DNA from 3 places in the Butyrivibrio sp. AE2005 genome. Region 1 is predicted to be linked to each of the others. Evidence: riboswitches for the same ligand, from Rfam matches in the RefSeq annotation. Region 1 holds a riboswitch; each other region holds the start of a gene.

Region 1 (3,287 bases):
GTTTGCGTTTTAAAGGACAATTGGGCTGAGAATTGGAAAGAGATAGTTATATCGATGTGTTAAAATTCTATGAAGAATGCTGTTATTGCTTGTAAAACAGTATCCTTTATCGTATTATTTAATTAGAAAAAGTTGACTTTGTTGTGGTGATAATGTATCATATAGGTCTATTGTATTAAAAGATATGCAGGCTCACTTGCTGAGGGATTCACGTCGGCTGAACCGGGCACTCCCCTGCTTAAAAAATAATCGTGAACGATTGCCGATAGTAAAGCTTTTGGCTCTGGCCAAGAGCTTTACTTTATTTTTGGAGATAATCATGGACATTACAGATATCAGGAAATGCGCTCAGGCATTTGCCACTTATTATCTTGAAAGCTTTTATATTGTTGTTACATACAATGGGAATGGATTTATCCTTATTGGTGAGACAGATAATTTTCCACATCTGATAGGAATATCAAAGCAAATCTATAATTCTAATGGATACAGAACACCAAAGAAGTTGTATAGAGACATTGCTGATGGGCAATCTATCAGTACGAAGATTGTCCCCAATGTCATATCGACAACTTCCAAAATGTATAAGAAAGTTCGAAACTTTATCAGCAATAGAGATGTTCTAATTAGCAATAGCTGTCCTATAATCTTGAGATATGATCCTCAAAAATCAAATCGTAAGCTTAATAATGTAGATATACTTATATCAGATTTGAATAAAGGATATATGTTGGGGTGGATATACAATGCAAAAATTAGAGTGAATTCAGACATTGATATCACGAAGTATTGCATCAGTACATGGATAGATGAGTCTGACGGAAATGTTCAGGGTAAAGAAAAATATATGCCTGGGCAGGATGTGGAGCTTATTAAAACTGTGTTGGTATTTGATAAGAATTCAGAACTCCTTCGCCAGAAAGAGTATAAGTACAGTGCTAAGCAGAAATTGCAAATATTAGATTCATGTTGTAGAAATAATTGCAATTTATTGTTGGATGACAATAATGCTCGGAATTATATTAAACTTGCAAAAGAAAAAAATATTTTGTGTTCTATAAATGGAGTTATTCATACCTAAGACATTGATGTGAGAATTGTATGGGGAAGTCGATAGAAACTGTTTGACCAGTTGTTTGACCTTTCGGTCAGTCGGTGTTGTCAAACCTCCTTTCCGTGCGGGCTTTGAGATTTTTCAATCGTGTTCGAATCACGTCACTCCGATTGAATAATAAGGCTACAAACATAGTATTATCTAAGTTTGTAGTCTTTTTTTCTGGGTAAAGTATCATCCCGTTTATTCTTGAATAATTAAGGGCAAAATTAGAGAAATCTAATGACGCAAAGCTATAGGGTCCGAAAGGATAGCCAGTTACAGTTTTATTGCGATGCGTAGGTATCGCTTTTTTTGCGCTTTTTATATTAAAACAAAGGCTAACGAAGAGGAGACTGATTGAGGTATGAAAAAAGGCAATGAAATGAACAAAGAAGAATTACGAGATGCATTGAAAAAAGCTTATGACAAGCTGAATGAGAACGAATTTAGCGATCTTGATGATCAGGAAGAATTTTTATTAAGTGATTACGACTATAAAAATACAAAACTCCAAATTAGAGCTCATGGAGGCGTTGGTGCAGCAATTAAATGGTTTTTGATCGGATACTTTGGTTATGAATTAATTTATTGCGGAATCATGGAATTAGTATTTTACGCGAGCCCGGAGTTTCTTGCTAAACTGAATTCGGATCAAAATTTGGCAAAGTTTTTCGTAGGGTTGTTATTTGCCGGAGTTGGAGTCGGTATACTTTTGGCAATCATAGTAAAGAGAAAAGCCATTAATAAAATTGTGAAGATTACTGAAGAAATAAAAATGAATATTTCTGAGCTTGATAAAATGCGCAAAGAACGCATAGATAAATATCCTGAAATATTTGGCTTTATTCCCGAAAAATATAACGATAAAACTGTCATAGCAAAGATATTGGAATATCTAGACAATATGCGTGCTGACAATCTTAAAGAAGCAATCAATCTTCTTGAACAGGAAATAGCTACGGAACAATATAAGAATGAGATAAGACAAGAAATCGACGATTTGTATATTGATTCTGTTTACTGATATTGTAGTGTGATTTTGTAAGAAATGTGACTAATTCGAGCGTTACGGAGCTCCTTAGTCACATTTTTTCTTGAAAATAGGGAGTTTTGGAGTTCTAGATGAGGAAATGAAGGGGAGATTTTGACTATAACAAATGTTATCAAATGTATTAGTCACTGTGGCCTTGGAAATCCGGGGAAAAGTGTGACTAATTCGATATGTTTTTGCTCTATTAGTCAAAAAAAGGATTTTGCGACCGGATCGGGCTAAAAATCCTGCAAAAATATGATACACTACACTTTAGTACATTGTTTTTTGACCTGCCGGAGCCGGCCAAAAGAAGATGTAGCAAAATCACAGTGTATGCGCCGAAATAAAAGCGGATGCACCAAAAAACAAAGCAAATACACCAAAATCACAGCGAATGGAGAAGAGTGTGGAAGAAAAGCAGCATAAGAGAAGAGTTCGTTATTCGGGAAAATATCCCAAGAAGTTTGAAGAGAAGTACAAGGAGCACAATCCGGAGAAGTACAAGGATGTGGTGGAGCATGTAATATCCAAGGGTTCGACGCCTGCGGGGATGCATATTTCCATTATGGTAAAAGAAATCTTGGATTTCTTGCAGATAGAGCCGGGACAGCAGGGGCTTGATTGTACGCTTGGGTACGGCGGACATACTTCAAAGATGCTTGAAAAACTGCAGGGGAAAGGCTGTATCTACGGACTTGATATCGATCCGATAGAATCGAAGAAGACTGTAGAGAGGCTCAGAAACGCAGGATATGGAGAGGATGTATTCAAGTTCAGGCAGATGAACTTTGAGAATATAGATAAAGTGTGTGATGAAGCCGGAAAGTTTGATTTTGTTCTGGCAGATCTTGGAGTGTCTTCCATGCAGATAGATAACCCTGAAAGGGGCTTTTCTTACAAGATTGACGGGCCTCTTGATCTTAGGCTCAATCCGGACAGCGGAGAATCGGCAGCTGAGCGCCTTCACAACATAACCAAAGAAGAGTTTGTGGGTATGCTTGTAGAGAACTCAGATGAACCTTATGCGGAAGAGATTGCGGAAAAAGTTTTTTCGCTAATGAAAAAAGGCAATCCCATGGATACGACAACCGCGCTTCGTGAGGCGATAGAAGCGGCGCTTTGGAAGGTTCCTAAAGAGGAAAAAGCGGTAACGATAAA
Region 2 (3,287 bases), on a different contig from region 1:
CGTGGATGCAATTTATTTATTATTAAAAGAGTATGAAATAATTATGGCAGGTTTTAAGAGGGCTAATTATTGCTATAAGAGGGCGCACATGGTAAGATGTTAATAGGAAGTTTATATAATTAATTTCCTAATAACGTAGCAGAAGAAACAGCAAAAGACAAAAGGGATATTTTTTTATTAATGACAAGAGAAGAGAGAACACAGCATGCACATGCCATAAGTGACAGGTATGTGCCAAGGATAAGTCCGGATGAAACAGAAACCATGAAGGAGATTAAAAAGCTCCCAATCCAGGATATTATTACGATTCATTCAAATGCGTGTTATGCAGTCGAAAAGGGATTATTTGTAGGTATAAGCAAGGATACCTTAAAGAAGAAGGATGCGCACGCAGTCAGATTTGTTAAGGCAATAGACGTACTTAAGAAGATCATAATAGAAAGGCTTAAGTCAGCGGAATGTCTTTGGACGGTTACAGACAGGATAACTCATTCGCCGTTTATCGATGACGGAAACAGGGTCTGGGTTTTTACGGAAAGAGAGTATGCCGATGAATGTGTCGGTTACTTTATGAAACAGTTCAGAACAACATTTGAAGTAACTGAAATACCTCACAGCGATCTGTTCAGATTCTTTGGTATCTCGGCTTATATGCGCGGAGTAGAGGTTTTTCAGGTAGATATCCTGGCATATTCTGCGATATCTATTAAGAGCGAAGAAATAATCCCGGCGCCGGATTTTAGCAAGACGCCTGCAATAAACCGTCCTGTGATGAATCCGGATTTTTTCCGCTCGGTGGCAAAGTTCCAGGAAGAACGCCTTTACAGTGCCGATTATGACGGGAAAAAAGAAATGCTTAAGAAGCTTGAAGAAGATATAGTCAAAACATTTCGAAGTGCTTCGTTTCTGGTGCCTGTCAAAGGGATGGACCAGATTGCCAAAAGAATTGATGCAAAGGGTTCGGTGAAAAAGGGGACAAAGATTTCCATTCCCTGCCTTTCCAAAGGAAGCGGAAAGAATGAAACTAACGCAACTCCGGTATTTACCGACTGGGATGAATTTAATAAGGTTTATTCCCAGGAAGAGTGGGGCGGCTGGATCTGGAAAGCATCGGATCTTATGGGCGCGCCTGAAGATATGATTGTTGTTAATTCGGGATCGCTTGGCTTTGAGATGTCCAAGGGCATGATCAGAAAAATGCTCGGACGAAAGAAACTTATGTAAATATTTTAGGTATATAAAACCTCCTGTCATTAGAAGTTGGCAGGAGGTATTATTATGAGCTTTTTTGATGTTTTGACATTCAATTTTGGGAATGCTTTGTATCCGGACTTTCATCTTCGGTATCATTCGTAAGAAGCGTGTTTTTCATATATGAATAGTTGATGAGCCTTTCGGCATACTGCTCCGCGATATTATATGCAAAAGATATCTTTCGGATATTTGAATCAATATCGTGCATTGTTATGTTGATCTTGGCTGCCATCATGCGTACGTAGCTTTTGTTGGCGGGATCAAGCTCCATTTTTTCGAACTTTGCCAGGAGTTCATTGATCTCTTTTCTGCAGCTCTCAAGTTCTTTTTTATGCGATGTAAGTTCATCATTGATGAATATTATTTTAGTTTCCATAGCATTTTCCAATCTTAGAGACGAAGTTTCTCTACATTTTTGTAAAATATATGTTAATAAAATGATTATAAATAATTTTTCCGAATGATGCAAGAGTTTGTGCCATAAAAGTGGATTATAAGGCTGAAATATTTGCAAATAAAGGAGAATGCCTGATATGGGGTGGCTGAGATTGATAATATTTTACAGTTATGTTAAAATTAACATATATAAAACAGGGCAAACATATAGCAATGTATGGGCGCAAAGTCGTAAATCTTTTATATTTATATAAAGAGATGGTTTGACTGCAAAATAGCGGGGTGATCTGCTGTTTGTGCGGTCTTTTTTGTTAGTTGGGGTTTTTGAAAGGGAGTTGGTTGTATGAAAAAAAGAATTTTGACATGTTTAATGGCAACAGTGCTGATGTTCGCACTTTCCGGATGTGATGAGCTACCTGAAATAGAGGGACTGCCCGAAATCGAGGGATTACCGGATATAGAGGAAGTATCCGATATAGGTGAATTTGTTGAGTCTTTTATCAATGATGAAAAGGATATTGACATAGAAGGATTATTTAGTGAAAGCAGCTCGGAAGAATCATCCGATGGAGCTTCGGGAGAAGAAGCGGCTACGGAAGCAACTTCCGAGGAACCTGAGCTTCCTGCCGGTTCTTTTGAATACAACGGAAAAGTTGCTTCAATAAATGATGATATTGAAACGATACTGAGTGTTATCAGTACGGAAGATAATCAGACGGGCGATAATTCCGGAAATATCTATTATATTGATACCGATAGAATGATTCTTTTCACTGAAGAGGTCGATGGGGTTAAAAAGCCTGCACAGCTTACGGTTCATGATGAGAACTTAAAGACTTCCAAAGGCATTTCCGTCGGAAGTACGGAAGAAGAATTAAGAGCCGCTTACGGAGAGCCTTCAAGTGAAGCTGATGAGGGAAGCCATATCATGAATTATGATTTCAAGGACTGCGGAATCACGTTTGCAGTGGATGATAAGATTGTTGCGATTACGTATTTTAAGCCATAAAAAAGTATATGATGCAAAAGAGAGAAAAAAAGAGAATATGAAAGAAAAAACGCGAATATAATAAATATGGTATTATATTCGCGTTTGCACATATAAAGCGAAGTCACTAATATATGTTCTTAGAGGTTAGCACTCAACTTAAAAGAGTGCTAACAATTAAAAAGATTATTCAAACCATCATATAAAGGAGGCATTTGTAATGAAATTACAACCACTTGCAGACAGAGTTGTATTAAAGCAGCTTGAAGCAGAAGAGACAACAAAATCAGGAATCGTACTTCCCGGAGCAGAGAAGGAGAAGCCTCAGCAGGCAGAAGTTATCGCTGTCGGACCCGGTGGAGTAGTTGACGGTAAAGAAGTTACTATGCAGGTTAAGAAGGGTGACAATGTTATCTATTCAAAATATGCCGGAACAGAAGTAAAGCTTGATGATGTAACATACATTATTGTTAAGCAGAACGATATACTTGCTATCATTAAATAATCAAACACATTCGGAGGATAAATAAATGGCAAAGACAATTAAGTACGGCGCAGACGCCCGCACAGCTATGGTGGAAGGCGTTAATAAGCTTGCAGATACAGTCAGAGTTACAATCGGACCTAAGGGTAGAAACGTAGTTCTTGA
Region 3 (3,287 bases), on a different contig from region 1:
TCCGTATTCAACCGGTTCTATCCCAAACAATTCCAATGCTATCTGACCAAGTGCATATACATCTGTTGCCTGATATACAAAGTTATTGTTTGCTCCCGAAATCTGCTCAGGTGCCATATACCTTGCAGTACCTGTGCCCTTATCCGCCAGAGCAAGTCCACTTATACCATAATCCAAAATGTAAACAGAATTTCTCTTGCTTACCACAATAATGTTTTCAGGCTTGAGATCCTTATGTACAAATCCCCTCAATCCGTGAATATATGAGACAGCCTTAGCAATATCCAACAAAAGATTATATGCTTTGTCATACCACACTTTATCTTTTCTAAGGTTATGCCTGCTCTCCAATATTGCTCTAAGACTCTTTCCTTCAACATGCTGCATCTCGATTATTATCTTTGACTCTTTATTATCTACGAAATAATTATAGATTTTAGGCGCAAAATCCGAATGCTGCTCAAGTGCTACTTGATTGCTGATTTCCTCAAGTATTATCCTCTTTTGTTCTTTATCCTCAAAACGCATAACCTTCAAGATAACTCTTCTATTAAGATCATTATCTATGGCTATATACACGCTTGTTCCGGCTTCCTCGTTTGTATGTACTGTCTGCTCGATTCGAAAGCTTTTTGCGTTTGCAAACTCAATCTTATTCATTATCCATTTCCTCTAAAAGAATCCTGTCAAATTCTCTCATGCCCGGTATCTGTGAAAGCGAGGCAGCTCTTACTATTCCTTCTATCTCATCAACAAAGTCGTCAGAGTAGTAATCATATAAAACAGAACAATCCACCGCACCGCCTTTTTCAATTGATGTATCAAGGCATGCTAACAAAACCATTACAAGTGAATATACATCCCCAGCTTCCCATTCTTTGTTATCGTGTTCTGATTCAAGAAGCATTCTAGGATGCGTATATACATTATTCTTTTGTCTCTGCGCAACCCACGCTCCGACTGTCTCCATGCTCTTTTCTTTATAATCAATTTTTGCTGTTTCAAAGCATCCAATCTTCGCTTCATATCCGTCTTCAAAAGAAGATACAAAAATACATGTGGGTCTTATATCCCTGTGATGAATATTTATTTTAGAAGAAGCCAGCCTGCTCAGTCCATTTGCAACCTGCTCTATGATATCCAGAAGTTCATACGGTTTAATTTCTTTTGCAATCTCATCGAGTGTCTTAGTATTTTCACGTATGTTATATACCAGATATTTAAGATTGCAATACGCGCTTGTTCTTAACTCTTCACCCGCAATAATATTGTTCGAGCCCCTCATATTCTTAAAGAACTGCTGAGCTTCCATATCCCTGTCACTAAATGCTGTTTTTTCATCAGTGTTTAAAAAGGGTCTTACATATACATATGTAGAAATATTATTGTTATTCTTTCTGGCAATATATTTGAAATTGCCCTCTATAGATTCGTAGGGCTTTTTCGGAATCTTTTTTATAACTTCATATTCCCCAAACGGAAGCATATCCGCTTCCATTGGTTTCATTCGCTTTTTATCAATTTTGAACAAGCTTGCAACAGACTTATAAAACAGCATTGTAAGCTTACAAGCCATTGTCACGTCTGCATGTTTACCCTTTATTTCATATTTCCTTATGCCGGATACTTCCTTTGAAATATGTACAATTTCATTTGCCTGATTCTTGAGCTGATAAAATGAATTTATATTACATTCACCATACCAAAGCCCTCTTATACCTTTACTTTTCCCCATTATTCCTGACAACGAATCCGGAAGATCCGTAAATCCCGCATCAAGACAAAGACCGGAAAACAAGACTTCAAGTGCCTGTCTGATATTTATAATGCATGAGTCCGGATCCATGCGCGCATTTGACTCAACTGCATAACATATACTGTGAAGCTCTTTCCACGCACCAAATTCCTGAGTCTTATTATTGGGCATTCTCACCTTGATCAAAAAATCAAAAAACATCAGCTTATTTCCTCCACCACGTACTGAAATTTTCCGGTAAAAAAGAAATAGCATTACAGGGGCCACCTATAATGCTCTATTTTTAAGGTACAAAAAAAGCGATACTTCCGCATCGCTACCAAAAAAGCAACTGGCTACCTACCCTGTTCAACATAGGCCCTATAGCTTTGCGTCACTAGATCACTCTAGTTTTGCCACCGAAATACTATCACATAAATACACAATATGCAAGTAATTGTTCATAATTTTCTGATTGTTTTGAAATTTAACTACAATTTAATTTGCGTCAAATTATTAACGCACATCGGCAATTTTTAGACTTTTTGCCGATGTGCGTTATTTATATATAAAACAATATTAACAGTAAAATTTTTCCCATCATCACATATCTCGAAAGTCCCTTCATAACTTTCAACAGCTGACTTAACTATACCCAATCCAAGTCCATGCAAAAATTCATCTTTATCACATGTATCATCTTTCTTTGTGTACGGATTTGAAACTTGTACGATCAGAGCATTCGCGCTATAGAACATAAAACAGCTTAATATCTTATCCCCTGAATCAAGGCTCTTCAAAGCATTGATTGAATTATCAAAAAGATTTCCAAATATTTTTATGCAATCATGATATGAGATTGGTAAACCGGCCGGGATATTTATATCTTTCTTAACTGTAATTCCGTTTTGTTCGGCTGCAGAAAATTTTATGTTCAGAACTGTATCAATAGCTTCATTCCCAGTGTTAACAAAACTATTTATAGCAGATTGTTCATCTATAAGTTCCTGTAAATGATTCTGCGCTTTGTCATACTTTTTTTCTTTCAAAAAGCCTGAAATCAACTGCATATTATTCTGCATGTCGTGCTTTATTGTACTTATGAGTTTTTGGTTTTCAGACAACTCTTCATAATACGAACGCTGCCAATTGGTTATCTTTTCATACTCTTCGTTCTGTCTTCTAACCTCATAGGATTCACTGATCAAGTCATACAAATGAATGATCATAATATTCACATACAAGACAAGAACTGCTAATGGTACCAATAGGGGTATCCTTTCTTGATTTGAGCTAATACTCAGGCTTTCGCTTAGCATGGCAATGCACGTAAATGCAATGAAACTAATGATCGGAACCGATAAAAGCTTCAGCAGAACACGCATATCAACTTTTCTGTTTTTTATAGTTTGATACCTTGCCACTATTTCAACAACAATATAAAAGCATAAATGTGGAATAAATAGAACATATCCGGAATTTAAAGAACTACCCTCAATTAAATACATCAACGTTTGCGCAAATCCGGCAAAAACTATGAGTACAGTAGCAT

Evidence for each region. Region 1 has a riboswitch for cyclic di-GMP ahead of DL92_RS0109625 (hypothetical protein). Riboswitches for the same ligand answer to the same signal wherever they lie in the genome.
Region 2: it holds a riboswitch for cyclic di-GMP, as region 1 does, so the genes downstream of both, DL92_RS0104375 (hypothetical protein) here and DL92_RS0109625 (hypothetical protein) in region 1, are expected to answer to the same signal.
Region 3: it holds a riboswitch for cyclic di-GMP, as region 1 does, so the genes downstream of both, DL92_RS0115845 (protein kinase family protein) here and DL92_RS0109625 (hypothetical protein) in region 1, are expected to answer to the same signal.

What each region holds. Positions count from the first base shown of each region.
Region 1 is NZ_JMMD01000011.1:70,367-73,653, reverse strand. Features, by position in the region: gene DL92_RS0109630 (PBECR4 domain-containing protein) at 320-1,081, shown strand; cyclic di-GMP riboswitch class I at 1,307-1,380, shown strand; gene DL92_RS0109625 (hypothetical protein) at 1,461-2,120, shown strand; gene rsmH (16S rRNA (cytosine(1402)-N(4))-methyltransferase RsmH) at 2,524-3,287, shown strand, end outside.
Region 2 is NZ_JMMD01000003.1:188,390-191,676, forward strand. Features, by position in the region: gene DL92_RS0104365 (SseB family protein) at 181-1,224, shown strand; gene DL92_RS0104370 (hypothetical protein) at 1,304-1,630, opposite strand; cyclic di-GMP riboswitch class I at 1,839-1,925, shown strand; gene DL92_RS0104375 (hypothetical protein) at 1,994-2,659, shown strand; gene DL92_RS0104380 (co-chaperone GroES) at 2,859-3,143, shown strand; gene groL (chaperonin GroEL) at 3,169-3,287, shown strand, end outside.
Region 3 is NZ_KK366043.1:6,053-9,339, reverse strand. Features, by position in the region: gene DL92_RS0115850 (serine/threonine protein kinase) at 1-660, opposite strand, end outside; gene DL92_RS0115845 (protein kinase family protein) at 653-1,957, opposite strand; cyclic di-GMP riboswitch class I at 2,080-2,163, opposite strand; gene DL92_RS0115840 (sensor histidine kinase) at 2,272-3,287, opposite strand, start outside.